Regions from separate parts of the Priestia sp. ABM2_011 genome, predicted to be linked through region 2. Evidence: riboswitches for the same ligand, from Rfam matches in the RefSeq annotation. Region 2 holds a riboswitch; the other holds the start of a gene.

Region 1 (10,186 bases), 2.9 Mb from region 2:
GGTCAGCGGCTTGTTTTTTATTTGGCTAGGTTCGAAAATGATGCTGCTTTCGCACGCAATTGGGGCTTCTTCTTATCAGCAGCTTAATACATATTTATTTGGTGATGTACTTGGAAAAGCGGTAAACGGTGTAATGATCGTCATTTTATTTGGAGTAACTTCAGTCATGCTAGCGAGTACGGGGGCAATAGGAAAAGAACAGTTCGGGCTGTGGCCTCCTGTTGGGATGATTTGTACAATTGTTTTAACTTATATATTTATCGCAAGAGGAATTAACGGTATTTTAATGGTTAATTCTCTTGTTGTGCCGATGATGCTTTCATTTGCTTTTATCATCTTTGTGCCAAATGTCAGCTATTTCTCACTGATTCAAACGAAGCCAGACTTAACGCTCGTCACACAGTGGAAGTGGGCGGTTAGTCCCTTTTTATATATTTCCCTAAATCTAGCTTTGGCTCAGGCCGTTTTAGTTCCATTAGGAAGCTCCGTGAAAGATAAGAGCGTGATCAAAAAAGGGGCCGTAATAGGAGGATGTGTACTTACGTTTATGCTTGTTTCTACTCATCTTGCCCTTTCCAATTTGCCTTATTCATTTCAACTTGATATTCCGATGAGTGCCGTTGTTAAAAATATCTCAGCGTGGGTGAATGTTTTATTTACGGTAGTTGTGTTAGGTGAGATTTTTACTACATTGATTGGAAATGTATTTGGAATCGCTAAACAGCTTCAATCATTTCTTCCCCTGAATGACAAACAAGCTTTTGCGTTTATTATCTTGGCATGCTTTATTATCGGGCAATTTGGATATGCTCAGCTTCTTGAGTTTTTGTATCCGATATTTGGCTATATTGGACTAGCTTTTGTATGGATGCTATGTATTAAAAAAGAAAAAATAAGCTAAAAGCTGGATTTTGCAGAACAGATGTGAAAAACGAAGTTAAATGATGTGACAAGTCGATTTTACTTTGCTATAATGTAAAACAAATAAGACTCTAGCAGTCGAATATATTATCCTTCGGGGTCGGGTGTAAGTCCCAACCGGCGGTGATAAAGCATATGCTTTTAAGCCCGTGACCCGTTTTCATACGATGTATGTTAGCGGTGGATCTAGTTAAAATCTAGAGCCGACAGTAAAAGTCTGGATGGGAGAAGGATCAGGAAGCACAGTTGTTTTTTTGTGTTGTATTAATAAGGGACAGGTTTGCCTTTTTTAAAGCTACCCTTGTTTTTGTACACAAAACATAACTGTTTATTTCGTATACAATTAGCGGAATTTTGCATAGATAAAACTGATTCAGCTCAGCCGACCCCTTGGACATTTGTTCAAGGGGCTTTTTTATTTTCAGTGGTTGGGGGAAAGATAAATATGAAAAAAAAGCAGCTGCTATTTCAAAACGGCATAAGAAGTTGGAATAGCGCCAAAGCAGGTGAAGAAAATGTTCACAGGTATTATTGAAGAAATTGGAAAAATAAAACGGATTCAAAAGGCTACAGAAGCAATTGTTCTTACGATTGATGCGAAGACCGTGTTAGAAGATGTGAACTTAGGGGACAGTATTTCAGTTAACGGCGTTTGTTTAACCGTAACGGCTTACTCTCAAAATGAATTTACGGTCGACGTCATGCCGGAGACGATTAAAGCAAGTACCCTGCAGCTTCTAACCGTTGGATCACGTGTTAACTTAGAACGGGCGATGGCTGCAAATGGCCGGTTTGGAGGGCATTTCGTCAGCGGACACGTTGATGGAATTGGAACCATTGTAAGCAAAACACGTAAAGGAAATGCCTTTTATTATGAAATTCAAGTGGATCCTGAACTTCGTGAATTTATGATGTTAAAAGGATCTGTTTCTGTAGACGGAACAAGTCTTACTATTTTTGATGTCAGCAATCAATCATTTACTATTTCTCTTATTCCTCATACGGTGCTTCACACAGTCGTGGGAGACAAACAGCGAGGAGACAAGGTGAATATTGAATGCGATATGTTAGCTAAATATATGCATCAGATGATGGCTAACAAGTCAACTCCTGGCGCCTCGAATCGGTCAGGTAATATGAAGGATTTATTGCAGCAGCATGGTTTTACAAATTAACAGTGGGGTGAAAGAGATGTTTCATAAAGTAGAAGAAGCCATTGAAGAGTTAAAAAAGGGAAAAGTGGTTATTGTATGCGACGATGAAGATCGAGAAAATGAAGGAGATTTTATTGCATTAGCCGAAAAAACGACGCCTGAGGTTATTAACTTTATGGCTACTCATGGAAGAGGATTAATTTGTACACCTGTTAATGAAGAAATTGCGCATAAATTGAATCTTCACCCGATGGTAGTGAACAATACGGATGTACATGGAACAGCATTTACAGTAAGTATTGATCATATTTCAAGTACAACAGGTATCAGTGCGTACGAACGTTCTGCTACCGTTATGGCTCTTGTAAATGAAGCAACGGTAGCAAGTGATTTCCAACGACCAGGACACATTTTTCCGTTGATTGCAAAAGACGGGGGCGTTCTGCAGCGTGCGGGTCATACAGAGGCCGCTGTTGATTTAGCCGTGTTAGCAGGAGGAAAGCCTGCGGGTGTTATTTGTGAAATCATGAATGAAGATGGAACAATGGCACGCGTACCGGATTTAACAAAGATTGCAGAGCAATTTGATTTAAAAATGATTACAATAAAAGATTTGATTGCCTACCGCCGCAAACATGACCAGCTGATTAGCCGTGAAGTAGAAGTAAGCTTACCTACGGCATTTGGTGATTTTAAGGCTGTAGGATATACAAATAAACTTGATAATAAAGAACATGTGGCTCTTATCAAGGGTGATATCGATCATAATAGCCCCGTTCTCGTGCGGGTTCACTCCGAGTGCTTGACTGGAGATGTGTTTGGCTCTGAGCGCTGTGACTGCGGTCCTCAGCTTCACGCAGCTCTTACGCAAATTGAAGAAGAAGGACGCGGCATTCTGCTGTATATGCGTCAAGAGGGCAGAGGTATTGGCTTATTAAATAAGCTAAGAGCATATAAGCTGCAGGAAGAAGGATACGATACCGTAGAAGCGAATGAAAAACTCGGGTTTGCTGCGGATTTACGAGAGTATGGAATCGGTGCTCAAATCTTAAAGGACCTTGGAGTCAAACAAATGAAGCTTTTAACGAACAATCCTCGCAAAATTACTGGGCTAAAAGGCTACGACCTTGAAGTGGTAGAGAGAGTGCCTCTTCAAATGCCGGCAGTGGATGCCAATAAAAAATACTTAGATACCAAAGCTAAAAAACTAGGTCATTTATTACATTTATAAGTTTACACTTTTTTTCGTTATAACAAATGAAGCTAATTCATGAAAAGAAATGTAAATAACTATATATTACTACTAGCAGGAGGAACAAGAGATGAATCATTTATATGAAGGAAATTTAGTTGGCACAGGATTAAAAATCGGAATCGTGGTAGGGCGTTTTAATGAATTTATTACGGGGCGTTTACTTAGTGGAGCAGAAGATGCGCTTAAACGTCACGGCGTAGCTGATGAAGATGTAGACGTGGCTTGGGTACCGGGCGCTTATGAAATTCCATTAATCGCTAAAAAATTAGCTGAATCTAAAAAATATGACGCGGTTATTACGCTAGGAACGGTTATTCGAGGAGCTACTCCACACTTTGATTTTGTATGTAATGAAGTAGCAAAAGGCGTTGCATCTCAAAGCTTACAAACAGGCGTACCAATTATCTTTGGTGTATTAACAACTGAAACAATTGAGCAAGCAATTGAACGTGCAGGAACAAAAGCAGGAAACAAAGGATGGGAAGCTGCAGCATCAGCTATCGAAATGGCTAACCTTTCAAAAATGATTGAAGGATAATAGAGGTCATTCCAGTTTTTGTAAACTAAAGAGTTAAAAGAGGCTGAAACAAAAGTATGGTAGTTGAAAGAAGATCCGAACGATGAATCGTTCGGATTTTTTCATGGTTAGGGTTACATTACAACGTAGGTTTCCTGTATGTAGGCTTCTAACTGTTGAGTGGAGAGCAGGGCGAAGGCTCCTGTAGGGAAAGCGAAGACTTGCAGGGAAATCACCTGCAGTGCAGCAAGCGATCCATACTATCTCATGTATCCGATTTGTTCGCCTTTAGATTGGATTGATGTAGTATGTCTCAATCTCTTTTGAATAGCAGCTAGCTATGTATAATTTAGCTAAAACGTCTTACTCTAAGTAATAATTAGGTCGTAAAAGGGAGACGTCTATGCCTCATTATACTGCTTTTTTTGCATTGATTATTATCAGCACAGCCGTTTTGCTTACAGTATTCATACGTAAAAAAGATAAAAGGCTAGTCGTTTTGCTTTTTTTTATCATTGGAATGGCTTATGTACTAGAGTATGTTGTATTTGTGTTGTTTGAAAGTTACGAGTACGATCCTGATTTTATGACCAATGAATATTTTGATAATTTGTTTGGGTCCTTAACTTCTCAAACGTTTGCTTTTCCAATCATGGCTATGGTGGTAGCTGCTTATCAATTAAAATTCCGCTATATTTTAATCATTTCGGCTATGTTTATGGGGATTGAAGAATTATTTTTACACTGGGATATTTATACACATCACTGGTGGAAAACAATTTATACAGGCGTTTTAATGACTATAGGCTTTAGTATTTCAAAGATTTGGTATGTATGGCTAACAGAACGGTATATGACATTTGTGCATTACGCTACATTTTTTCTGGGAATGCTCGCCATTACTTCTACTATTATGTTTCTGCTGTTAGCATACTTTCATAATAATTGGTTTTATACGGGATGGTTTGCGTCGGCTACTCATGATTCCGTAAATGCAACGATGATTTATGTTTGTATTGTTACGATTCTCCTCGTTTGGAGTGTAGTCAAAGAATTTTTTATTGGAGCTGGGATCATTATAGCGGGGCTGCGTATAGTAGATATTTTACTAATTCACTATGGGATTTTACTGGTATCTATTACCACTTCACTTGTTCTTTTTACGCTTTTACAAGCGGGTGTATTCATTCTGAGCGTTATGCTTCAAAACTTTATTATGAAAAATTGTTATGGGACGAGCAAAAAAGACGTTGCGTTTCCAGCAAAGAACTACTAAGATAATACGTAACTCAAATAGTTTAGTTCAATAATATTTGAAACAAAGAAAAATGAATTGACGGTTATGCGTATTATTTGTAAGATAGGAAAGCAAATAATAGAAAGCCGAAACAGGGGAGTGAAGGATTCGTGAAAGAGTCCTTTTTTGTAGAAAAGGTACTTAATAATAATGTTTTAATTGCTAAACACCTTACCTATGATGAAGTTGTGCTAATTGGGAAAGGAATAGGGTTCAATAAGAAAAAAGGCGATGAAATCGATGCAAAAGCCGTGGAGAAAATGTTTTTGTTAAAGAGTGAAGAAGAGCAAGAACAGTACAAGCAGCTTTTAGCTCAGGTGGATGAAGACGTGATTGAAATGATGAATGATATTGTAACGCACATTCAAAAGCGTGTTAACATTCCTTTGAATGAGCATATACACATTTCATTGACGGATCATATCGCGTTTGCGATAAAACGTTTTCAGCAGGGAATGGGGCTTAAAAATCCATTTTTACTTGAAACAAAAGCCTTATATCCAGAGGAATACACGATCGCATCTGAAGTGGTAGAAATTATTAGTCGTAAAATAGGCGTGAAGCTTCCAGTAGGAGAGATTGGTTTTATTGCGCTACATATTCACAGCGCGCTGACTGAAAAAAATCTGCTGGAAGTGAATCAAGACTCGCAGCTTATTCAAACGATTATTAATGTGATTGAAGAATCGCTTCATCTGCAGGTAGACAAAGAATCTGTACACTATATGAGATTGATTCGTCATTTACATTTTGCCATTGATCGAGTAAAAACAGGAGAAAAAATAGAAGAGCCAAAAAAAATTGCTTTGCTATTGAAAGAAGAATATCCTCTGTGTTACAATGTGTCTTGGAAAGTGATAAAAGTAATGCAGCAAGCGTTACATTTACCTGTGTATGAAGCAGAAGCAGTTTACTTAACGATGCATTTGCAGCGACTTATAACAAAAACGGATTTATAAAATCATTTCAATACGTGTTACTGATACGATCAGGCATGAGTGAGAAATGAAGCGATGTGTAATTGGATGAGTGTATCCATTTGTCGTTTCTTTTTCCTCATGCCTTTTTTTGTTATAAGAAAGCGCAATCATTGAAGACTTCGCCTCATAACACCAGGAGATGTAATGAGTTTTCTAGTTAAAGAAAGCGTTTTATGAAAGCGCGTTAATGATTCACGTATCAAATAAATAGCTTGTTGCACACTAAATATATAAAAGGAGGTAAGCGCCATGTTTAAAAAACTTTTTGGAGTATTACAAAAAGTCGGAAAAGCGCTTATGCTACCGGTTGCGATTTTACCGGCAGCAGGGATTTTACTTGGAGTAGGGACAGCGCTTCAAAACCCTACATTGTTGGATGCAGTACCGGCACTTGGTGCAGACTGGGTTCAATTAGTTTCAAATGTTTTGTCGCAGGCGGGTCAAATCGTATTTGACAACTTATCGCTATTGTTTGCCGTTGGTGTTGCCGTTGGTTTAGCCGGTGGTGACGGTGTAGCAGGTATTGCTGCAATCGTAGGTTACTTAATTATGAACAAAACGATGAGCACAATCTTAGTTGCTACAGGACAACTAGATCCTGACAAAATGGGTGCTAATCCAGCTTACACTAGCATCTTAGGAATTCCTACGTTAGCTACGGGTGTATTCGGGGGTATCATAGTAGGTATTTTAGCTTCATCCATGTATAATCGTTATTTCAATATTGAATTACCATCTTACTTAGGGTTCTTTGCAGGAAAACGATTTGTACCAATTATTACTGGGGTATTTTCAATTCTTTTAGGTGTTATTATGATTTTCATTTGGCCGCCAATTCAAAGCGGATTAAATGCTTTCTCTACCAACATGATTGATGCAAACCCAACTTTATCAGCGTTTGTATTTGGATTAATTGAACGTTCATTAATTCCATTTGGACTTCATCACATCTTCTACTCTCCGTTCTGGTTTGAGTTTGGTGATTATGTCAATAAAGCAGGTCAACATATTCATGGTGACCAAAAGATTTTCTTTGCTCAATTAGCAGATGGCGTGCCTTTAACAGCAGGAACATTCCAAGTTGGTAAATTCCCGTTCATGATGTTCGGATTGCCAGCAGCCGCTCTTGCGATTTATCACGAAGCGCGTCCTGAAAACAAAAAATATGTAGCTGGTATCATGGGTTCAGCTGCTTTAACATCTTTCTTAACGGGTATTACAGAGCCGCTTGAGTTCTCGTTCTTATTCGTAGCACCAGTATTATTTGCGATTCACGCAGTATTTGCTGGTTTGTCGTTTATGGTTATGCAATTATTAAATGTTAAAATCGGTATGACATTCTCAGGTGGGGTTATCGATTACGTTCTATTTGGAGTTATGCAAAACCGCACAGCATGGTGGCTAGTTATTCCAGTAGGTTTAGTTCTAGCAGTTATCTACTACTTCGGTTTCCGCTTTGCAATCCGTAAATTTAACTTAAAAACACCGGGTCGTGAAGATAAAGAAGAAGGAGAAGAAGATGTAAAAGTAGAAGCAGCAGAGCTTCCGACAAATATTTTGGCTGCACTTGGCGGTAAAGAAAACATTACACATTTAGATGCTTGTATTACGCGTTTACGTGTTTCAGTAGATGATGTGGGTAACGTTGATAAAAACCGCTTGAAAAAACTTGGAGCAGCTGGTGTTCTTGAAGTTGGTAACAATATTCAAGCTATTTTCGGTCCGAAATCTGACACGTTAAAAGGTCAAATTCAAGACATTATGAATGGCAAAACACCGGTTGTCACAAAAGAAGAGACAAAAACAATTGAAAAACCTGTTGCAACATCTGAAGTAGGAAGCGATAATGGTAATGATATTGTTTCACCGATTGAGGGAGAATTGGTACCTTTATCGGAAGTACCAGATCAGGTATTTTCACAAAAATTAATGGGTGACGGTTTTGCGATTATTCCGAAAACAGGCACAGTAGTTGCACCAGTGGACGGAAAAATAGTAAACTTATTCCCGACGAAACATGCTTTAGGTATTGAATCAACGACTGGACGTGAAATTTTAATTCACGTTGGTATTGATACAGTTAATTTAAAAGGCGAAGGTTTTGAAGCTTTAGTTGCCCAAGGCGATGAAGTGAAAAAAGGACAGCCTCTATTGAAAATTGATTTAGACTTTGTAAAAGAAAATGCGCCATCGACGATTACGCCGATCATTTTCACGAATTTACAAGCTGATGAAAAAATTGATATCTTAAAGCAGGGCCAAGTTTCTCAACAAGAAGCAAATATTATTAACATTTCAAAGTAAAAAGGAGATTGATTTAACATGGCACAAAAAACATTTACAGTAACAGCAGACTCAGGAATTCACGCACGTCCAGCAACAACTTTAGTACAAGCAGCAAGCAAATTTGATTCTGACATCAACTTAGAATTCAACGGTAAAACTGTAAACTTAAAATCAATCATGGGCGTTATGTCTTTAGGTATTCAAAAAGGCGCTACAATCACTATCTCTGCAGAAGGTTCTGACGAAGCAGATGCACTTGCTGCTCTTGAAGATACAATGAGCAAAGAAGGATTAGGCGAATAATGACAAAGGAAATTCAAGGCATTGCCGCTTCTAGCGGCATTGCTATTGCTAAAGCATTTCGTCTAGAAAATCCAGAATTAACCGTTGAAAAAAAATCAGTAACTGAAGTTGAAGCAGAAGTAGCACGTCTAGAAGCTGCGCTAGAAAAATCAAAATCAGAACTTGAAATTATTAGAGAGCACGCTCGTAAAGAACTTGGAGATGACAAAGCAGAAATCTTTGAAGCTCACTTATTAGTTCTAAGCGATCCTGAACTTATTAATCCAATTAAAGATAAAATTACGAATGAAAATGTAAACGCTGAACATGCACTTGATGAAGTAGCGGCAATGTTTATTAATATGTTTGAGTCAATGGACAATGAATATATGAAAGAACGTGCTGCTGATATCCGTGACGTAACAAAACGTGTATTAGCTCATCTTTTAGGTGTAAACGTTTCAAATCCAAGCTTAATCTCAGAAGAAGTTGTCATTATCGCAGAAGATTTAACGCCGTCTGATACAGCACAGTTAAATCGTAAGTTCGTAAAAGGATTTACAACAGATATTGGCGGACGTACTTCTCACTCAGCAATTATGGCGCGTTCAATGGAAATCCCAGCTGTTGTAGGTACAAAAACAGTTATGGAAGACATTCAAAACGGCGTATTAGTAATTGTTGATGGTTTAGATGGCGAAGTTATCGTTGATCCAAGCGAAGAAACAGTAAAAGCTTACGAGAAAAAAGCCGCTGAGTATGCAGAACAAAAAGCTGAGTGGGCTAAGCTTGTAAATGAAAAAACGGTTTCAGCTGATGATCATCACGTTGAACTTGCAGCTAACATTGGTACACCAGAAGATGTAAAAGGCGTATTAGAAAACGGCGGGGAAGGCGTTGGCCTTTATCGTACAGAATTCTTATATATGGGCCGCGAAGAGCTTCCGACAGAAGAAGAGCAGTTTACTTCTTATAAAACAGTTCTTGAACGTATGGAAGGCAAACCAGTGGTTGTTCGTACTCTTGATATTGGTGGAGACAAAGAGCTTCCTTATTTAAATCTACCAAAAGAAATGAACCCATTCTTAGGATTCCGTGCCATTCGCTTATGTCTAGAGATGCAAGACATGTTCCGTACACAGCTTCGTGCGCTTCTACGTGCAAGCGTATACGGTAATCTGAAAATTATGTTTCCTATGATCGCTACTGTTGATGAGTTCCGTCAAGCAAAAGCTATTCTTTTAGAAGAAAAAGCTAAACTTCAACAAGAAGGCGTACAAGTTTCGGAAGACATCGAAGTAGGGATGATGGTAGAGATTCCTTCTTCAGCGGTAATCGCAGATTTATTTGCTAAAGAAGTAGATTTCTTCTCTATCGGAACAAACGATTTAATTCAATACACGCTTGCTGCTGACCGCATGAATGAGCGCGTGTCTTATTTATACCAACCGTATAACCCAGCGATTCTTCGCTTAGTGAATATGGTAATCAAAG
Region 2 (20,450 bases):
AAGAAAGAAATTGCACAGGTGATTTATGATGAATCACTCCGTATGGGCCGGCTTGTAAATGAACTTTTAGATTTAGCGCGAATGGAAGCGGGACATGTGCAGCTTCACTTAGAATCTGTAGCAATGGTTGAATTTACAGAACGTGTTTTGCGCAAGTTTCAAGGGTTAGCTAAAGAAAAACATATTAAACTGTCTCTTAATGGAAAAATAGAAGATGAATTTGAAGCGATGATTGATTCAGACCGTATGGAACAAGTGCTGACAAACTTAATTGATAATGCCATTCGTCATACGGATGACTACGGAGAAGTAAAGCTGCATCTTGATAAAAGTCAATCCGAAATCCATCTTTCTGTTCAAGATACGGGAGCAGGGATTCCAAAAGAAGATCTTCCGTTTGTATTCGAGCGATTTTATAAAGCTGATAAAGCCAGAACGAGAGGAAAGTCAGGAACTGGTCTTGGGCTTGCGATCGCTAAAAATATCGTGGAGGCACACCAAGGGATTATTGCGGTTGAAAGTGAATTAAATGAAGGAACAACTTTCTTTATCAAACTGCCAAAGTAAACACATGCTAAATAACAGTTTGTCTTCGGCTGAAATATTAAGAATAGCAAAGAGATGTGATTCATTGGAGAATCACATCTCTTTATTTTTTCTATAAACAAGTCTAAAAGAGAAGGAATTGGCATATAGTATGTTTTGTGTGCAATGATCTACATAGGAGGTTCTTTCTTCATGATTGACGTGTTAAGAAGAATATTGGTTGTATTAGTGATGGGATTGTGTATAGGTCTTTTATTTTTGGGCGGGCAAATGGTAAAGGCAGAAGAGAAGCAGTGGGAGTGGCCGGTTGAAGGAGTCTTAACTGATATATTTGGTTCTCGTCACGCCAAACACTTTGGAATCGATATAGCAGCACCTGTTGGTACACAGGTGTATGCTGTTGCAAAAGGAGTGGTGAGCCGCTCTTATTATTCAAATACATACGGGCAAGTTGTTTTTATCAAACAAACGAATGGATACGAAACGGTCTATGCTCATCTAGAGAAACGACTTGTTGCAGAAGGGAATTCTGTAGCCGCAGGTCAAAACATTGGATGGGTTGGCAATACAGGACGATCTTCAGGTGCACATTTGCATTTTGAAGTTCATCAAGGAAGTTGGAATCCGGATAAAACCAATGCGGTAAACCCACTCGCCAAATTGGACAAGCAAAAACTATCGGCATACGTAAAAAACGATTTAGCTGCCACGGTTTTTCAGCAGTTACATCAGGCTTCTGATAACTGTATTCTTATCCATCAAGGAGATACATTATCTGAACTTGCGGCCAAATATGAAGTCGATGTGGAGCAGCTAAGAAAGTGGAATCATTTAGAGAACACCGCTTTAAATGCAGGACAAGTGTTAAAAATAAGTCCATAAAAAAAGAGCCGTTAAGGCTCTTTTTTCAATGTCACAACTCAATGCGCTGTATGGTCACGATTTCGCTTGTTTGTTTTAATGAAGTGATGACAGAATCATCTAAAAGTTTATCAAACGTGAGCATCATAATGGCTTCGCCGCCTTTTTGCTTACGTCCCACTTGCATGGTAGCAATGTTAATACGTAAATCTCCAAGTACTTTCCCTACATTTCCAATAACTCCGGGCTGATCACTGTGACGGATATAAAGAAGATGTCCTTCTGGATAAAAGTCAATATCAAACGAATCAATATTAACAATTCGAGGTCCATATCCTGCTATATAAGTGCCCGTAATGGTAAATGTACGCTGTTCGCCTGTTACTGTAACGTCAATTATATTAGAATATCCTTGCGTATCTTCCGATGTTTTTTCACCAAATGTAATTCCTCGTTCTTTGGCAATCATAGAAGCATTGACTTCGTTAACAGGTGAGTCAATACGATGGGTTAAAAAGCCTGATAACAAGCTCCGTGTAATATAAGTGGTTTCTAAATCCGTCACTGTACCTCCGTAGGAGATCGAGATATGCTGAACGGGTTCTCGCATGCATTGAGATAAAATAGCTCCCATTTGTTTAGTAAGGCTCGTAAACGGCTGAATTTTTTCAAAAACTTCTTTAGAAAGCGTTGGTAAATTAATGGATGAACTTACAGGATTACCTTCTAGAAAACGCAGAACGTCATGTGCCACGTCTTCAGCAACGTTAAGCTGGGCTTCTTTTGTAGAAGCTCCTAAATGGGGAGTTGTAATAACTTGATCAAAATGTAACAAAGGGTTATCAATCGGCGGTTCAACTTCAAATACGTCAATAGCTGCACCTTGAACATGGCCAATTTCTAAATAATGAACTAAGGCTTTTTCATCAATGATCCCGCCGCGTGCGCAGTTTAATAAAAATACACCCTTCTTTGTTTTGGCTAATGTTTCATGATTGAGCAATCCCTTGGTTTCTTTCGTAAGCGGAGTGTGTACGGTAATTACATCCGCTGCTGCTAGTAATTCATCCAGGGATAATAGTTCTACGCCTAGCTTTTCAGCTCGGGAAGAGGTTAAAAAAGGATCGTAAACGTGAACGCTCATATTGAAGGCTTTTGCGCGTTTAGCAAGCTCTGAGCCAATTCTTCCAAATCCGATAATGCCCAGGTGTTTGCGATTAAGCTCTGTTCCAACAAATGCTGAGCGGTTCCATTCGCGCGCTTTGACTGAAGCATTTCCTTGGGGGATATGCCGAAACAAGCTAGCCATCATAGCAAATGTATGTTCCGCCGTTGAAATGGTATTTCCGTTCGGCGCGTTAATAACGACAACCCCTCGTTTGGTTGAGGCTTCAATATCAATATTATCGACACCTACTCCAGCGCGAGCAACAATTTTTAAATTCGGCATTTTTGCCAGCAAATCCTCTGTAACCGTCGTAGCACTCCGTACTAAAAGCGCATCGTACGTATGCAAATCATTCTCAACTTCTTCAACTTTTTTTCGCGTAAGATTCACATGAGGAGCTTCAAGTAGTGGAGCAAGACCTTCATTGCTAATTGAATCAGCTACTAATACGTTATACATGACGTGAACATCTCCCTTGGATTTTACTATCATCAAATATTTGATAATTTACCATGTTAAAAAAATTCTGTCAATTATATTTTTTAAACTTTACAATTAGTTATCAAATACACAATTGTAAACGTAAAATTGAAACTATAAATATGTCATAATGCTGTTGGTTATGCACTTATTTCCTTATTTTACATATAAAACAGTAATGAAGTTTATAAAAGACATCAATTTAATAGGAATTAAAAAAACTTCTTTATTTACTTTTAATTCGAGATAACATATAATAAATTCATAATTAAATATTGATCTATCTTCGGGGCAGGGTGAAATTCCCGACCGGCGGTAAAAAAACAAATTGTTTTGAGCCCGCGAGCTTATATGTAATACATACGAGCAGATTTGGTGAAATTCCAAAGCCGACAGTACAGTCTGGATGGGAGAAGGTGGAGGTTCAGCGTTCAAAACCTAATGTGATGAACGTTTATTAAATATGCCTGCCATGTCTCCTCTCAACGAATCATTTGTTGGGAGGTTTTTGCGTGGGGATATGAAGTTGAACCTTTCTTCTTTGAAGAGTGGATCACAAAGAAGGAGAGAGGCAAGATGCAACAAAGTAAGAAAACTCAAAAGCTGGTTATACTAGGAATGTTAAGCAGTATTGCTTACATTTTAATGATGATTAATTTTCCGATTCCTGGATTACCTCCGTTTTTAACAATTGATTTTAGCGAAATTCCTGCACTCGTAGCAGCACTTGTATTTGGACCTATGGCTGCTGTTATAGTAGAAGGAATAAAAAATTTATTGAATTATTTAATTCAAGGAAGTGCTACAGGGGTTCCGGTTGGTCAAGTGGCGAACTTTGTAGCTGGTTTACTGTTCGTTCTTCCTGTATCATATATGTTCCGTCGATTTAAAACAGCTAAAGGCGTAACGATAGGTTTGGTTACGGGTACGGTTGTAATGACGGTACTCATGGCTGTCTTAAATTATTATGTCTTTTTACCGGCGTATACAATCTTCTTACAATCGCCAGAAATGTCTAGTGAACAAGCGCGTCAATATATCGTTGCAGGTATTTTGCCGTTTAACTTAATAAAAGGAGCAGCAACAGGGGTTATTTTTGTCTTATTGTTTTCAAAAATGAAGCAATGGATCACGCGCCGCGTTGCTGTTTAATTCAATCGCTCTCCCGGGGAGAGCGATTTTTATATAAAAAAAAACCTGCAGCATGTACTATACTACAGGTTTGTTCAATACTTATTCGAATTTATTAGCATCGCCTTCGAATTTTTCATCCGCTACGCGAATTGAATCCGTAGGGCAGCCTTCCATTGCATCCATCATATCATCTTCTAGATCTTCTGGAATTTCTACTACACCTTGGTTATCATCTAATGTTACGAATGCAATACCTTCATCATCATAATCATAAATGTCTGGTGCTGCTGCTCCGCAAGCGCCGCATGCGATGCAAGTATCTTTATCAACAATTGTATATTTTGGCATAACAAGACCTCCTGTAAAGTGTTCGAAAATTTCTTATTATATAATCTCTTCGCGAATCAAGAGTGAAATTTCTCCTTATTCATTGTAAAATGATTTATAAAACTTTTCAATAGAAAAGTCACTGAGAATGCTTATCAAATCAAGGTTTCTTCACTTATCCAAACGTTTTGATACATAAAGGAAAGAGCTAAAAAGCCTTTATCTCACATGCTATTGGTCACTTTTGGTACAATGAATGAGAAAGGAAGTTGACACCTTTGAATTATATTCAAGTTAGCATTTTATTTTGTATAAAACAGTTAAAAGGTGAGCGAACCGCCTATGGTATTTATCATTTATTAACAGGTAAAAAGTCAGCGCAAACAATTCAAGACGGAAAAATTTTTGGAATCTCTTTTCTTTTTCAGTCATTTCTTTACTTAGATAAACGGTCTTTTGAAACCTGCGTTGCATATTTAAAAGAACAGCAGTATATCGAAGAAACTGAAAATCAAAAGTATGTGATGACAGATAAGGGACGAACACGCCTTGAAGATGAACTGACGGCTCGGCCCTTTCATCCAGCTTTAGACGGATGGAAATTCGCAAGCAGTACTCAATTATTTTTAGCAAGAATCACTTTGTTCATTCAGACCTTATCCAACCTACAGTATTTTCAAAAAGGGTTTTTACCCATTTCCAAAAATCCTGAGGTCATTCAATGGGTCAAAACGTATATTATGTCTCAAAAGCAAACGCGTCAAGAGTTAGCCGCCGAGCTATTCAAAGAGCTCCGAACGTGCTTGAAAGATTGTACGGAACGGGATGCGTCTCTTTTTGTTTTGCAACTGACTGGATACGAAAGAGTAGGCTTTACAAAAAATCAGTTAGCATATCAATATGAACTCGATGAGCATTATGTGCATATTCAACTTTTAGGGGTTATTCATCATATCATTGAAAAAGTGAGTCAAAATAATGAAAGCTTTCATGTACTTTCTTCTTTTTTGCATGATCTATATTTAGAATTGCCTTTGACAAGCTCGACGTTAAAAACGTATAGCTGGCTTCAAAAAGGAAAGACGCTTGAAGAAATTGCTTATATAAGGCGTTTAAAAGAAAGTACAATTGAAGATCATATTGCAGAATTAGCTCTGTTTGTTCCATCTTTTTCAATCGATGCATACGTATCGCCTAAGCAGCAGGAAGAAATTATCTCGGCTTTTGAAAGTTTGCGTACAAATAAATTAAAGGCGATAAAGGAAGAAGTAAAAGACGACGTTACCTATTTTCAGATTCGTCTCGTATTAGCAAAACATTTTACCTGATACTAAAAAAAGTGGTGTTTGATGTGAAGATAGAACAACTTCTACAGAAACAATTTGGCTATAGCCAATTTCGACTAGGACAAAAAGAGATTATTCAAGATATTTTAACAGGTCATAATGTGTTAGCGGTTCTTCCTACAGGAACAGGGAAATCATTGTGCTATCAGCTCCCCGCTTATGTGTTGAACCGACCGGTGCTGATTGTATCTCCTTTAATTTCACTGATGGAAGATCAAGTTCAACAACTAAAGGCAAGTGGAGAAAAGAGAGTTATTGCCTTAAATAGTTTCCTACAACAAGAAGAAAAAAGACGGGCGCTAAAAGATTTAGCTTTTTATCGTTTTATTTATGCATCTCCTGAAATTTTGCAAAACGCTGTTGTGGTAGAAGCATTAAAACAGGCAAAGGTAGGCCTTTTCGTTGTGGACGAGGCGCACTGTATTTCTCAGTGGGGACATGATTTCCGTTTGGATTATCTTCAGTTAGGAGATATATGGAAGGAACTTGGCAGTCCGCTATGTCTGGCACTAACAGGAACTGCGACCAGGGAAGTAGTGGAAGATATTAAGCGCTACTTATTGCTGCCTGCTGTCAACGAGCACATCTATTCCATGAATCGAAGTAATATTGCGATGAAAGTTGATTTTGTTGCAAGTATTGAAGAGAAAAAAGAGAAGTTGCTGATGTACGTTAGTGAACTGCAAAGTCCAGGAATTATCTATTGTTCCAGCCGATCTTGGACAGAAGCATTAACACAGCTTCTAAAGGAAAATGGGATACAGCGAGTGCAGTATTACCATGGGGGAATGGAACCGAATGAAAGAATGCTTGTTCAACAGCAATTTTTAGAAAATCAGCTGGATATCATTTGCTGCACAAGTGCATTTGGAATGGGGGTTAATAAATCGAATGTTCGCTTTGTTATTCATTTTCATACACCTACGCAGCTAGAAGCATACGTACAGGAAATTGGAAGAAGTGGACGCGATCAGCAAAACAGTATTGCGATTTTGCTTTATGCTGAAGGAGACGATGATTTTGCTCATTCTTTACTTGAAATTGAGCTTCCTTCTTCAGATATCATCTTATACTGCCTGTCGTATTTACGAAATCATGATCAGGCCATTCCTTTAAAACAAGTAGAGTCTCATTTTCTTTATACAGTGGGTATTCAAGAAACACATTGGAGATTTATTCGTTATTATTTGTACAGAGAAAATGTAGTGGAAAATGAACATGTTGAACCTAGGAAAATCCCTGAATCGCTGCATGAAACGATTGTTGCAGCTGTAAATAAACGTCTTCGAAACAAACATGACAAGTATCGTGCGATGAAGGAGTTTATTGAGGCAAAAGAATGCCGTCGTCAGGTGCTGCTTGGCTATTTCAATGAGCTCGGAAAATCAGAGCTTCAGAATTGTTGCGATTGCTGCGGATTGGATTTAGAAGCCTATAAAAAAACAAATGGTGAGCAAGAGCAATGGACATTTCAAGGCTGGGAATTAGAATTAGCTCGTTTGCTTCGTCAAGGAGAGATATAATGGCAAAGTCACAGCAAGAGCTTATTTCATCCATGACGGATGCAGAGCTGGTTAAAAATTTATATGTAACGCAGCTGCTCATCTGCTTTATTGCTTTAGGCATCGGTTTTTTCACATTTGATTCGTGGCATTCCTTTTTACAGTTTTTTGAGCTGGATTGGGCGTCTATTTTATTGTACGGGGGAGGTACAGCTCTCTTGGTAGTAGGAGGAGATATGCTTCTAATGAAATGTGTACCCGAGCATTTATATGATGACGGAGGGATTAATGAACGTTTATTTGCTAATCGTTCCATTCCTCATCTAGCCCTTATTTGCCTAATCGTTGCATGTTCAGAAGAAATATTATTTCGAGGGGTTATACAAGTTCAGTTTGGCCTTTTTTGGGCGAGTATCGTATTTGCACTCGTTCACATTCGATATTTAAAAAAGTGGTTTCTTTTTATTTCGGTTGTGGTTTTAAGCTTTTTAATAGGGTTGCTGTTTTGGTGGACCGAAAATTTGTATGTCACGATTTTCACTCATTTTCTCATTGATTTTTTATTAGGCCTGCAGATACGAAAGTCAAAAGGGAAATCTGTACAGCCAGAAGAACTCATGCAGTAAAGGTTAAGGAAACAGCCATTATTTTCAGTGTTATCCACATAATCTTTTATATTCACTCATATGTTGTACTAGCATACGAGGGGGTGGAATGTTGGAAAACAAGTTAATAGACTTTGAAAGCGATGAAACACTTCAATATATATTAGCGAGCGTTATCAAAAGAAAAGAGACGGTTAATAAGCTGAAAGCTAAAGAGAAAAGATGGAAGCTTTTGTTTTTAGCCAGCTTAACGGCTGTTATTAGCTACTTTTTTTTCATATTTCAAAGCGGTTTTTTTACGACGTTTAGCGAATTTTTCTCATTTTTGTTAGGTAACATAGGGCATTTGATGTTTCTATTGCTTACCGTCTCCCTTTATTTTTATACTGTACAGCTGCAGAAAAAAAGCGAGAAAGCGGAAAAGACTTTTCAAGACTTGCGCTGTGAGATTATTAAAAGAAGCAAAGAGCTATGGGCGACGCCTGAAACATGGGAGAACCGAAAAGAAACGTTCCGCTGGATGCAGTCCACTTATGGAATTAATTTATATCATGAAAATAAATAGAATCGCATGAAAAAGCCTCTTTTTACATAGAAGTTTAGTGAAGGGGGTTTTTTTGTGAGAGATTGGTTTAACTTGCTGGCTGCGTGGTTATGCAGTTATTATATCAGCAGTTTAACGGCTGTAGGCTCAAAAGCTTCGTTAACCTATTTACTTATTCAAATGATTTTACATCCGTTAGATGTGTTTGGTATTATAATCTTATTTTTCACGGCTCTTTTTTGTCTGTCGGCGGCAGTTCGTAAAGTGTTTCTGCAAAGTCGGTTGTTTCTAAAAGGCTATAAGGTAAAATGGCATGAATATCTTGTTTCATGTCTATGTGTGATAGGAATTTTATCGTTAAGTACAGTTGCGCTCTATCAAGTAGTAGGTTTGTTAACAATTGCGACAATTTATGCCCTTTCTTCTTTAACAGAAACACACCGTGTATAAAATGAAAAGAAGGAGAATATATGGTTATTTCTTTAATTATTTTAGCGTTAGGCATAGGCCTGCTGATTTTTATGTTTTCGGAAGCCCATCGTACATATGTAGAAGAAAGAACGATTCATTTATCAGCATTTCCCGGAAATCAGCAGCCTTTACGCCTGTTTTTTATATCGGATGTACATAAGCGAACAGTTTCGTCGAAGCTGTTGGAAAAAATACCTGGTGAAGTAGATTTTGTGATCATAGGCGGTGACTTACTAGAAGGAGGAGTACCTTTATTGCGTGCTCGTCAAAATATTCAAAAGCTTAAAACGCTTGGACCGGTCTATTTTGTATGGGGAAATAATGATTACGAAGTAAGTCAAGTGCAATTGAAGCAGATGCTTAAGGATGAGGGAGTTATTACCCTTAAAAACGAGCATGTCTCTGCAGTTTCTAAACATGGTACTACATGCAATTTTGCGGGAGTAGATGATTTATCCGAAGGTGAGATGGATCTAAAGCGAGCTGTTTCTTCCATTGAACCTGACCAGCTTACCATTCTTCTAAGCCACAATCCTGATGTTATCTATTATGTAGATGAAGAATCAAAAGTAGATTTAATTTTGAGCGGACATACACACGGAGGACAGATACGCTTATTTAATTTTGGTATGTATGAATTAGGAGGGCTGAAAGAGAAAAGACAGATTCCTCTTTTTGTTAGTAATGGATATGGTACAACCTCCCTGCCTCTCCGTTTACAAGCTAGAGCACAAACGCATTATATCACTTTAAAAAGGAAAGAATAGCCTTGAACAAACTCTTTACATAGCATATACAAATTTTACACACAGGATAACTTATCCTATAATTCAATTAATAGAAACAGTTCACGAAGAGTAGTTGGAGGTTACGTATGGCTCACGAAGGGAAGTATAATATTAAAGCCATCTCAAATATGGTCGGTATCAGCCGGGAACTTTGCGTGCATGGGAACGACGCTATCAAATTTTAAATCCTGTCCGCAACGAATCGGGGCATCGGTTATATACAGAGGAAGATTTGCGGAAATTAAAATGGCTCACGGAAAAAGTGAGCGGAGGTTTTACGATTAGTCAAGCGGTTTCGTTATTAGAAACGGAAAGTAGTACAGTAGGAGCGTTTGAAGAAGAAGGAGAAGTAGATTCCCCTCAAAAAATTAGGGATGAGCTGTTAACGATGCTTCTATCTTTTGAAGAAGGAAAAGCACAGGATTTAATTAATCATGCGTTTAGCCTGTATTCGGTAGAAAAAGTGGTTATTGATATTTTGGGTTCTCTACTCGTGACGGTTGGAGATATGTGGGAAAAAGGGCAAATCACAAGTGCTCATGAGCATTATACGACTCAAGTATTAAAAACGCGTATCAGCATGATTTTTTATTCGCTGCCTTCAAATGGCTTATTGCCTAAAGCGATTGCTGTATGTGGGCCTAATGAGACACATGAAGTTGGACTTCTAGTCTTTACGCTATTTTTACGCCGTAAAGGGTTTGAGGTTATTTATTTAGGAAGCAGCATTGAAGATAAAGATGTTGAGCTAATTGTTAAAGAAGTAGACCCAACGTTTTTATTTATGTCATGCACAATGATGGAAAATGCCGAGAAAACACTGAATTTGACGAACCAAATGATAAAGAAATTCCCGCATCTTAAAGTAGGATTAGGCGGTTATGTGTTTGATGGTTTAGATAGCAAAAGAAAAGGCGAGGCTCAGCCGTTTATTTTAGGAAATACAAAAGAAGAGTGGAACAGCTGGCTAACAAAAAAATTAGCAGAAATTGATTGAGAATAGCTTGTCTTTCCTTTCATAAACCTGTAAACTCGTAAGTAAACATCACGAACCGTTTTCCAAAAAATACATATACTGCATTATCGAACCATGTGGTTATGAGTGCAAGCGGGGAGGGACGCTAATGAGGCTTGAACGATTAAACTATAATAAGCTAAAAGTTTTTTTGACCTACGATGATTTAAAAGAAAGAGGGTTAACAAAAGAAGATCTATGGACAGATACATTCAAAGTAAAACAGCTCTTTCGTGAGATGATAGAGCAAGCTTCTCAAGAACTGAACTTTGAACCTACAAATTCTCTTTCGGTAGAAGTTTTTTCACTTCAAGCACAGGGAATGGTTGTATTTGTGACAAAGCAGTATGAAGAAGAAACCAGCTACGGTGAGTTCGATGAAGACGAGTTCGAGGACTTCATTGAAATGCAGGTCATGCTAGATGAAAGCGAAGACATGTTTTTTGAGTTTGATTCATTTGAAGATGTCATTCAGCTGACCAAGCGCATGTCAAACTTTTACGATACGGATAGCGTGCTCTATTCATTCGAAAAACGTTTTTACGTGCTGTTGGATTATCACATGCTGTCACCGGCTGAAGTTGGGAATATGATTGCGGTTTTGGCGGAGTATGGAAATCCCTCTACAATTACAAAGCACCGCGTAAATGAATATGGAAAAATATTAGTAGAAAAGAGAGCTCTGGAGTATATTAACTCTGTCTTTTCTTAACTGTTTAATTGAAATAATTACACCCGTGAAGGATAAAGCACTTTTATTAAAATAAGAGTGGCTGCACTTTCAGCTTGTACAAAGTTGTTGAAAGTGCTCTTTATCACCGGGTGTTTTTTATTTTTTTAAGACGATTAACGCATACTAGGAAAGAGGCAGACTTAAAACATTGTAGCATACCTTGTAAAGTTATTGGAAGCGTTTTCTTAGAAGAACACAAAAAATACTAAAAGTTCGATATTTTCCTTTGCAATGTAAAACTAAGGGTGTATACTATGTCATGAAAGAAGCCCATTCAATTAAAAACGAATAATTTTCGATACATTTTAGGAGGTTTACAGATGGTAGCCGACAAGATGCAAGACAGTAAAAATAGTCAAGAAGAGAAGCATGATGTTTTAAAATCTACACAAACAGTGATACATAAAGCGTTAGAAAAACTAGGCTATCCTGATGAAGTGTATGAACTATTAAAAGAGCCATTACGAATGATGACAGTAAAAATTCCTGTTCGTATGGATGACGGATCAGTTAAGATTTTTACAGGTCACCGAGCGCAGCATAACGATGCAGTTGGTCCTACGAAAGGTGGAATTCGTTTTCACCCAAACGTAACTGAAAAAGAAGTAAAAGCTCTATCTATATGGATGAGTTTAAAATGTGGAATCGTTGACCTTCCTTACGGTGGAGGAAAAGGTGGAATTGTTTGTGATCCTCGAAATATGTCTTTTGGAGAATTAGAGCGTTTAAGCCGCGGATATGTTCGTGCGATTAGCCAAATTGTTGGACCAACAAAGGATATTCCAGCGCCGGATGTGTTTACAAATTCACAAATTATGGCTTGGATGATGGATGAATACAGCCGGATTGATGAATTTAACTCGCCTGGCTTTATTACTGGAAAGCCCCTTGTCTTAGGTGGTTCGCACGGCCGTGAAACTGCGACTGCAAAAGGAGTAACTATTTGTATTCGTGAAGCAGCGAAAAAACGAGGCATTGAATTACAAGGTGCACGGGTAGTAGTACAAGGGTTTGGAAATGCAGGAAGCTTTTTAGCTAAGTTCATGCACGACGCTGGTGCTAAAATTGTAGGGATATCTGATGCATACGGAGCGCTGCATGATCCTAATGGTTTAGACATTGATTATTTATTAGATCGACGCGATAGCTTTGGTACAGTAACGAAATTATTCAATAATACTATCAGCAACAAAGAGCTGCTTGAACTTGACTGTGACATCCTAGTTCCAGCTGCGATTGAAAATCAAATTACAGAAGAAAATGCCCATAACATTCAAGCGAGTATTGTGGTGGAAGCAGCAAATGGACCAACAACTCTTGAAGCAACGCGCATCTTGTCAGAGAGAGGGATTTTATTAGTTCCAGACGTTTTGGCAAGTGCTGGCGGTGTAACAGTCTCTTATTTTGAATGGGTGCAAAATAACCAAGGTTATTATTGGACGGAAGAAGAAGTAGAAGAAAAGCTTGAAAAAGTAATGGTGAAATCATTTAATAACATCTACGAAACTTCTACAACTCGAAAAGTCGACATGCGTCTAGCTGCTTATATGATAGGCGTAAGAAAAATGGCAGAAGGCTCTCGCTTCAGAGGCTGGATTTAAAAACAGAACAGCAGAACAATTGCGTAAATAGAAAAAATCTCCTATCATTAATGAGGAGATTTTTTTGTTTTACACTGCGTTAAAATAAAAAAAGGTGCGTTTACAACTGAAGGAGTGACAGGCATGAAGAAAGAAAAAGTAATTATTGTTGGCGGAGGACCATGCGGGCTTTCAGCAGCTATTGAGCTTCAACATACAGGTATTGATGCCCTTGTAATTGAAAAAGGCAATATTGTGAATGCAATTTATAACTATCCGACCCACCAAACGTTTTTTAGTTCAAGTGAAAAACTAGAAATTGGGGATGTCCCTTTTATTACCGAAAATCGTAAGCCTGTGCGCAACCAAGCTCTTGCTTACTACCGAGAAGTGGTGAAGCGCAAGCAAGTTCGAATTCAGCCGTTTGAACGTGTCTTGCAAGTAGACAAACAAGCGGAAAACCAAATTATTGTCACAACATCCAAAGAGACATATGAAGCGGAGAATGTCATTATAGCTACGGGCTATTACGATCATCCTAATTATATGAATGTTCCTGGTGAAGATTTATCAAAGGTATTTCATTATTTCAAAGAAGCGCATCCGTATTTTGATAAAGATGTAGTCGTTATAGGCGGAAAAAACTCTAGCGTCGATGCAGCTCTGGAATTGGTGAAGTGTGATGCAAGGGTGACGGTTATTTATCGTGGCTCAGATTACTCCCCTAGCGTAAAACCTTGGATATTGCCTGAATTTGAAGCGCTGGTTCGAAATGGAACGATTGGGATGCATTTTAACGCTCATGTAACAAAGATAACGGATGAAGCAGTAACATATGAGCAGGAAGGGAAAGAATTTACGATTAGTAACGATTTCGTTTTTGCCATGACTGGCTATCACCCTGATCACTCGTTTTTAACAAAAATGGGTGTGGAATTAGATGATGAAACAGGCCGCCCTTCTTTTAACGAAGAGACGATGGAAACAAACGTGGAAGGAATTTATATCGCTGGTGTGATTGCTGCAGGAAACAATGCTAATGAGATTTTTATTGAAAATGGACGTTTTCATGGGAAATCAATCGCTTCTCATATTATCAACAAAAACAACGCATAGGCTTCTATGCGTTGTTTTACTAATGATTAAATAGCTGCTGCAGCTCATCATGATTCGTTGTTACTTGGAGAGCAACCAACAGTTTAATGCGTGCTTTAGGACCATTTAAGCCATTTGAAAAAATAACGCCCATCTCTTTTAACAGCTTGCCACCGCCTTCATACCCATATACATCTTGAGCAATTCCATTAAAACAGCGAGAAACGAGCACGATGGGTATCTTTCGCTTCAAAAGCAATTGAATTCCTGGAATGGTGAGAGGAGGCAGATTTCCTTGACCGAGGGCTTCAATTATAAGTCCGTCAACATTCATTGAAGCCACTGCTTGAAATAAATGGTCGTCCATTCCTGCATAAGCTTTTAATAAAGTGATTTGTTTATCTATTTGATTAACAGGATAAAATTCATGTTCTGTAGGCATGTGGTGAAAAGATACGCCGCGTTTTGTGATTAATCCTATTGGCCCGTACTGAGGGCTTTGAAATGTCGCCACGTTGCTTGTGTGGGTCTTGGTCACATTTTCAGCGGTATGAATTTCATCGTTCATCACAACTAAGACACCTTTTCCTTTTGCCCCGTCACTAATAGCCACCCGAACCGCAGATATAAAATTATAAGGACCGTCTGAACCGATTTCATTGCTTGATCTCATAGCTCCAGTTAAGACAATTGGAATATCTGTATGCACGGTTAAATCTAAAAAATAAGCGGTTTCTTCCAGCGTGTCCGTGCCGTGGGTTAACACGACTGCATCAATTTTGCCTTCATTAATTTTATCGCGTATTTTTTTTGAAAGTATAAGCATTTCCTTAGGAGTAATATGAGGAGAAGGCAGATGAAATGCTTCTTCTACGATTACATTGGCCATACCTGAAACAGATGATGTTGAGCGGTGAAGCGGGTTTTGAATATCTGGTGCTACCGCTCCAGTTTCCATGTCTTCTTTCATCGAGATTGTGCCGCCGGTGTGAAGAATATAAACAGTTTTCATAGAGAGCTCCTTTCAATTTTTCGTATAAGTATGATACATTTTTTGGTATACTTGTTTAAGGTCTTTGTTAGGCTTTGTAAATCGACAGCAAGTTATGTGAGTATTTACATATAAAGATAAGGACATTATAGACGGAGATTTTCATCCTAAAGATAACATGTTACTATTAAAAAAAATAGAGGAGATGAGGCGCTATTTATGTTGGCGATTGTATCTGCAGGCATTGCGCCAGGATTGGCATTGTTAAGTTTTTTTTATTTGAAAGATGAATATGAAACTGAGCCTATTTCAATGGTATTAAAAACATTTATTTTTGGAGCAATGCTTGTTTTGCCAATTATGTTTATTCAATATGTATTTGGTGAAGAACACGTTTTTCAATCACCTTTTCTTGAAGCATTTTTTACGACAAGCTTTTTAGAAGAATTTTTCAAATGGTTCATTTTATATTTCACGATTTATCAGCATGTGGAATTTGATGAGCATTACGATGGAATTGTTTACGGGGCAGCTGTTTCATTAGGTTTTGCTACCGTTGAAAATATTTTATATTTATTTGCAAATGGTTTAGAATCAGCGCTAGGAAGAGCCATTTTACCCGTATCTAGTCATGCTTTATTCGGCGTCATTATGGGGTATTATTTAGGGAAAGCAAAGTTTTCTGAAGGAAAGGAAAAAACGAAGTGGACGCTGTATTCCGTATTTGCGCCGCTCATTTTACATGGAACATATGATTATATTTTAAAAACAATGGATCATTGGGTATTTATTATTATTCCATTTATGATTTATTTATGGTGGCTGGCATTAAGAAAAGTAAAAAAGGCCAAACAGCCATCGATTGTCTAGGCTCAGCTTGTAAATCTTTTTTGAGAGATTTACGAGCTGAGTTTTTTCATTTCGGTAAATTTTGCGCACCTTGTATAAAAAAACAACCTTTACAAAAAATACTCCTATCATCTTATCAGTTACATACGATGTAGGAGGTTTTGTCATGTTATCATTTCGATGTTTTAAAAAGTATGCATGTCTCATATGCATATGTTCATTTATTGCAGCGTCCGTTGTGAGTCCAAAGGCCGCTCACGCGTTTTCAAATCAAGTCATTCAACACGGAGCAGTTGGAGATGACGTTATTGAGCTGCAGTCGAGACTTCAGTATTTAGGTTATTATAACGGGAAAATTGACGGTGTATTTGGATGGAGCACATACTGGGCACTGCGCAATTTTCAATATGAATTTGGCATTAAAAAGATTGACGGTTTAGCAGGCTGGCAAACAAAGATTAAATTAGCTAACGCAACAAAATATCACGAAAGCTATGTGAAAAATCAAATTAGAAAAGGCAATAAGTTTACGCACTATGGCGGTAAGCCTCTTGATCAGCAGTCTAAAGGAAGCGGTAGCAGTGGAAAAAGCAGCGGGAACAATGGTCAGCAAAAAGCACAAAGCGGATCTTCTCAAGCAAAAAAACCTGCCAGTCAGCCGCAGCGTAATACGTCTAAAGGAAATTCTGAACAACAGAAAGAAAAAGCACAAAAGCCAACAGCGGTGAATGTACCGAGCGGGTTTTCACAAAATGATATTCAGCTCATGGCAAATGCTGTGCATGGTGAAGCACGGGGTGAACCATATAATGGCCAAGTAGCCGTAGCGGCCGTTATTTTAAACCGAGTTAACAGTCCGTCATTTCCAAATACAGTCGCTGGAGTTATTTTTGAACCGCGTGCATTTACTGCCGTAGCAGATGGGCAAATTTGGCTTGAACCCAATCCAACATCTAAAAAAGCGGTTATGGATGCGATTAACGGATGGGATCCTACTGGGAATGCTATTTATTACTTTAATCCGGATACAGCAACAAGCGCATGGATTTGGTCACGTCCTCAAATTAAGCAAATCGGGAAACACATTTTCTGTCGATAAAGAGAGGTGAAGGAAACATGATTCGAACAATTTTAATTGTATTATTAGCTATTGGTGTTGTAGGTGTAGGGTATTGGGGGTACAGCGAACATCAAGAAAAAGATGCTGTGCTGCTTCAAGCGGAGAATACGTATCAACGAGCATTTCATGATTTGTCATATCAGCTAGATTTATTAAATGATAAAATCGGTGGCACGCTTGCCATGAGTTCGAGAGATCAGCTTTCGCCCGCGCTTGCAGAAGTATGGCGTTTAACTTCTGAAGCTCATAACAATGTAGGACAGCTGCCTTTATCGCTTTTACCGTTCAATAAAACAGAAGAGTTTCTTTCAGATGTTGGTGACTTTACGTACAAAGTGGCGGTAAGGGATTTAAGCAAATCTCCCTTAACAGATAAAGAGTATAAAACGTTAAATTCGCTTTATGATCAGTCAGGCGAAATTCAAAATGAAATGCGCCAAGTACAGCATCTAGTCATTGATAATAACTTGCGCTGGATGGATGTTGAGCTAGCTCTAGCCACAAAAGAAAAGCAAGGGGACAATACGATTATTGACGGATTAAAAACCGTTGAAAAAAGTATGGATTCTTTTGCCGAAACAGATTTAGGGGTTATGAATGCAACGAATGAACAGGAAAAAAACGCTTTTCATCAATTAAAAGGTAGAGAAGTTAGTGAAGATGTTGCTAAACAAGTGGCGCGTTCGTTTTTGAATTTAAAAGGAAATGAACAAATTCATATTGTAAAGAGCGGAAAAGATGCCGATTATGAGGTGTACAGCTTAACCATTACAGATCCAAAGACTAAACAAGAGACGTATATGGATATTACCCAAAAAGGTGGATATCCGCTTTGGGTGCTCGAAGATCGAGATATTAAAAAACAAAATATTAGTTTAAACGATGCTATGAACAAAGCGACTAAGTTTTTAAAAGATCATCGTTTTGAAAGCCTAGTGATGGCTGAAAGCGCTCAATACGATAACATGGGAGTCTTTACATTCGTTGAGCAAACGGAAAGTGGAGTTCGGATTTATCCGGATTCAGTTAAAATGAAAATGTCTTTAGAAGATGGATCTGTGATTGGCTTCTCAGCTAAAGACTTCTTATTAAAACATCGTACAAGAGATATTCCAAAACCTAAAATTTCGAAAGAACAGGCAAAAACCAAGCTAAACTCGAATGTAAAAGTGATGGAAGACCGCTTGGCAATTATTACAAATGATTTAAACGAAGAAGTGCTATGCTATGAGTTTTTAGGGACAATTAAAAATGATACGTATCGTATTTTTATCAATGCCGATACGGGTTTTGAAGAGAAAGTCGAAAAACTGCAAAACTCAGAACCTTTATATAATGAAGTGTAAAGCTGAGAAACCGGTGTCTATAGACACCGGTTTTTTGTATTGTATAAGTTTTTTTGAGTCTAAATGACTAATTTTTATTTACAAAATAAATATATTTGACTATGTTTAAATAAAGGGAAAAAGTGTATATAGTGGAACTGAAGGAGAGAGAAGATGATAAAAGCGGGAATGAGGTTGACGTTAGAGAGCGGGCACAGAGAGTCTACCTTACAACAAACGTATCGATGTAAGGTAGTTGAGTTTACGGAAGACGTGATTTATATTAGCTATCCGCTAAATGAAGAAACGCAGCGAAGTGCTTTTTTACTAAAAGGTACAAAATTGCTGGCTACGTTTATTGGATATAATCAAAATGTATATACCTTTCCAACTGAAGTAACAGGACGCGAAATAAAAGGCATGCCTGTAGTAAAGCTCTTTTACCCGGGCGATAAAAAGTTAAAATCTATCCAAAGAAGAAATTTTTTCCGTGTGCCGCTTACAGTGAAGGCGGTGATAAAAAGTGAACAAGAACAGCAGGCCGTAATGGAAATCATGACTAAAAACATCAGTGCAGGTGGAGTAGCCGGCTCCTTCCATCATTCGCTGCTTTTTAATGAGAAAGATTCCGTTGTTGTACGATTAAGTCTTCCTAATCGTGAGGGAACTTTGCAGCATCTTGAATTAAAAGGGGAAGTTGTACGAATTACCGCCCCGACTTCCTGTAAAGTAGGTCAGCTATCTATTAAATTTATGGACATGGAAAAACAAACGAAAGAAATGATGATTCGTTATACCTTAAAGCGTCAGCTCGACCTAAGGAGAAAAGGTCTTCTTTAGCGTATAAAAAAAACTTCTCTTTCCTAAACTGTAAGCAAAGGTATTACTTCTTACAAAAGGAGAAAAAGATGAATCGAATAGAACGAATTTTAATTAAATTAGTGGTTATTCAATTTGTGTTTTTAATAATTGCCCAATGTATTTTACTATCTAGCAGTCACAGTACATATTTCTCAAAGGTCATTCAGTATGAGGGAGTTAGCAAAAATAATTTTAATAAAATTATTGAAACATTCGACCAGTAGTCGGACGTATGGTAGAATAACTAGGAAAGAAACATGCAGTGAACACCAGGCAGGAGAAGACCCCCTGCTCTTTTTTTCGTTTATAAACGTTTCATATAAAATGGCTCATTGTATAAAAGATGAAAGTGGTTTGTTCCTGTTTTGAAATTAAGGGAGGCACTTATGGAAAAACAAATTTCAATCGCGATTGACGGTCCTGCAGCTGCTGGGAAAAGTACAGTGGCAAAGATTATAGCAGAAACCTTATCATATATTTATGTTGATACAGGAGCGATGTATCGTGCTCTAACGTATCAAGCGCAGAAAAACCAGGTGGATTTGCAAAATGAAGAAGAGCTATTGCATTTGCTTAATGAAACAGTAATCGATTTAAAACCGTCTGAATCTGGGCAGGTAGTCATCTTAAATGGACAGAATGTTACAAGTGAAATTCGTTCCGCAGAAGTAACTAACTCTGTATCCATTGTAGCGAAACATCGTGCAGTTCGTGAAGAGATGGTAGCGAGACAGCAGGGCCTTGCTAAAGATGGAGGCGTTGTAATGGATGGACGTGATATCGGTACACACGTGCTTCCTCAGGCAGAAGTTAAAATCTTTTTATTAGCGTCTGTGGATGAAAGAGCACAGCGACGCCATGATGAAAACATAAAAAAAGGTTTTGAATCAAATTTAGAGCGTTTAAAAGAAGAAATTGCCCGCAGAGACAAGCTGGATTCTGAGCGTGAAGTAGCACCTCTTAAAAAAGCTGAAGATGCAATTGAAATCGATACAACTTCCTTATCGATTGAAGGAGTTGTAGAAAAAATACTTTCTATTACAAACGAAAGGATTGGATGATTTTGAGCTTTTATATGTTTGCACGTGGCATTGTAAAAGGTATTTTAA

The links. A riboswitch is a leader RNA that binds a small molecule or an ion and turns the genes downstream of it on or off. The one in region 2 is predicted to bind FMN.
Region 1: linked by a shared signal. The riboswitch ahead of ribE (riboflavin synthase) and the one ahead of ACXAE4_RS06120 (ECF transporter S component) in region 2 are both predicted to bind FMN.

Annotation. Positions count from the first base shown of each region.
Region 1 covers NZ_JBSWUB010000001.1:4,005,314-4,015,499, reverse strand. Annotated here, with positions in the region: gene ACXAE4_RS21365 (YkvI family membrane protein) at 1-901, shown strand, start outside; FMN riboswitch at 1,008-1,158, shown strand; gene ribE (riboflavin synthase) at 1,437-2,096, shown strand; gene ACXAE4_RS21355 (bifunctional 3,4-dihydroxy-2-butanone-4-phosphate synthase/GTP cyclohydrolase II) at 2,113-3,306, shown strand; gene ribH (6,7-dimethyl-8-ribityllumazine synthase) at 3,398-3,868, shown strand; gene ACXAE4_RS21345 (hypothetical protein) at 4,251-5,123, shown strand; gene glcT (glucose PTS transporter transcription antiterminator GlcT) at 5,255-6,103, shown strand; gene ptsG (glucose-specific PTS transporter subunit IIBC) at 6,374-8,428, shown strand; gene ACXAE4_RS21330 (phosphocarrier protein HPr) at 8,447-8,713, shown strand; gene ptsP (phosphoenolpyruvate--protein phosphotransferase) at 8,713-10,186, shown strand, end outside.
Region 2 covers NZ_JBSWUB010000001.1:1,146,902-1,167,351, forward strand. Annotated here, with positions in the region: gene ACXAE4_RS06105 (ATP-binding protein) at 1-567, shown strand, start outside; gene ACXAE4_RS06110 (peptidoglycan DD-metalloendopeptidase family protein) at 739-1,428, shown strand; gene serA (phosphoglycerate dehydrogenase) at 1,460-3,034, opposite strand; FMN riboswitch at 3,334-3,477, shown strand; gene ACXAE4_RS06120 (ECF transporter S component) at 3,632-4,207, shown strand; gene ACXAE4_RS06125 (ferredoxin) at 4,289-4,537, opposite strand; gene ACXAE4_RS06130 (YpbB family protein) at 4,795-5,844, shown strand; gene ACXAE4_RS06135 (RecQ family ATP-dependent DNA helicase) at 5,868-7,385, shown strand; gene ACXAE4_RS06140 (CPBP family intramembrane glutamic endopeptidase) at 7,385-7,990, shown strand; gene ACXAE4_RS06145 (DUF2663 family protein) at 8,079-8,534, shown strand; gene ACXAE4_RS06150 (hypothetical protein) at 8,589-8,963, shown strand; gene ACXAE4_RS06155 (metallophosphoesterase) at 8,984-9,751, shown strand; partial or broken gene ACXAE4_RS06160 (MerR family transcriptional regulator) at 9,859-10,769, shown strand; gene ACXAE4_RS06165 (genetic competence negative regulator) at 10,897-11,499, shown strand; gene ACXAE4_RS06170 (Glu/Leu/Phe/Val family dehydrogenase) at 11,856-13,121, shown strand; gene ACXAE4_RS06175 (YpdA family putative bacillithiol disulfide reductase) at 13,245-14,216, shown strand; gene ACXAE4_RS06180 (asparaginase) at 14,236-15,207, opposite strand; gene prsW (glutamic-type intramembrane protease PrsW) at 15,406-16,056, shown strand; gene sleB (spore cortex-lytic enzyme) at 16,202-17,134, shown strand; gene ypeB (germination protein YpeB) at 17,152-18,501, shown strand; gene ACXAE4_RS06200 (flagellar brake protein) at 18,655-19,320, shown strand; gene ACXAE4_RS06205 (YpfB family protein) at 19,389-19,565, shown strand; gene cmk ((d)CMP kinase) at 19,728-20,402, shown strand; gene ACXAE4_RS06215 (lysophospholipid acyltransferase family protein) at 20,399-20,450, shown strand, end outside.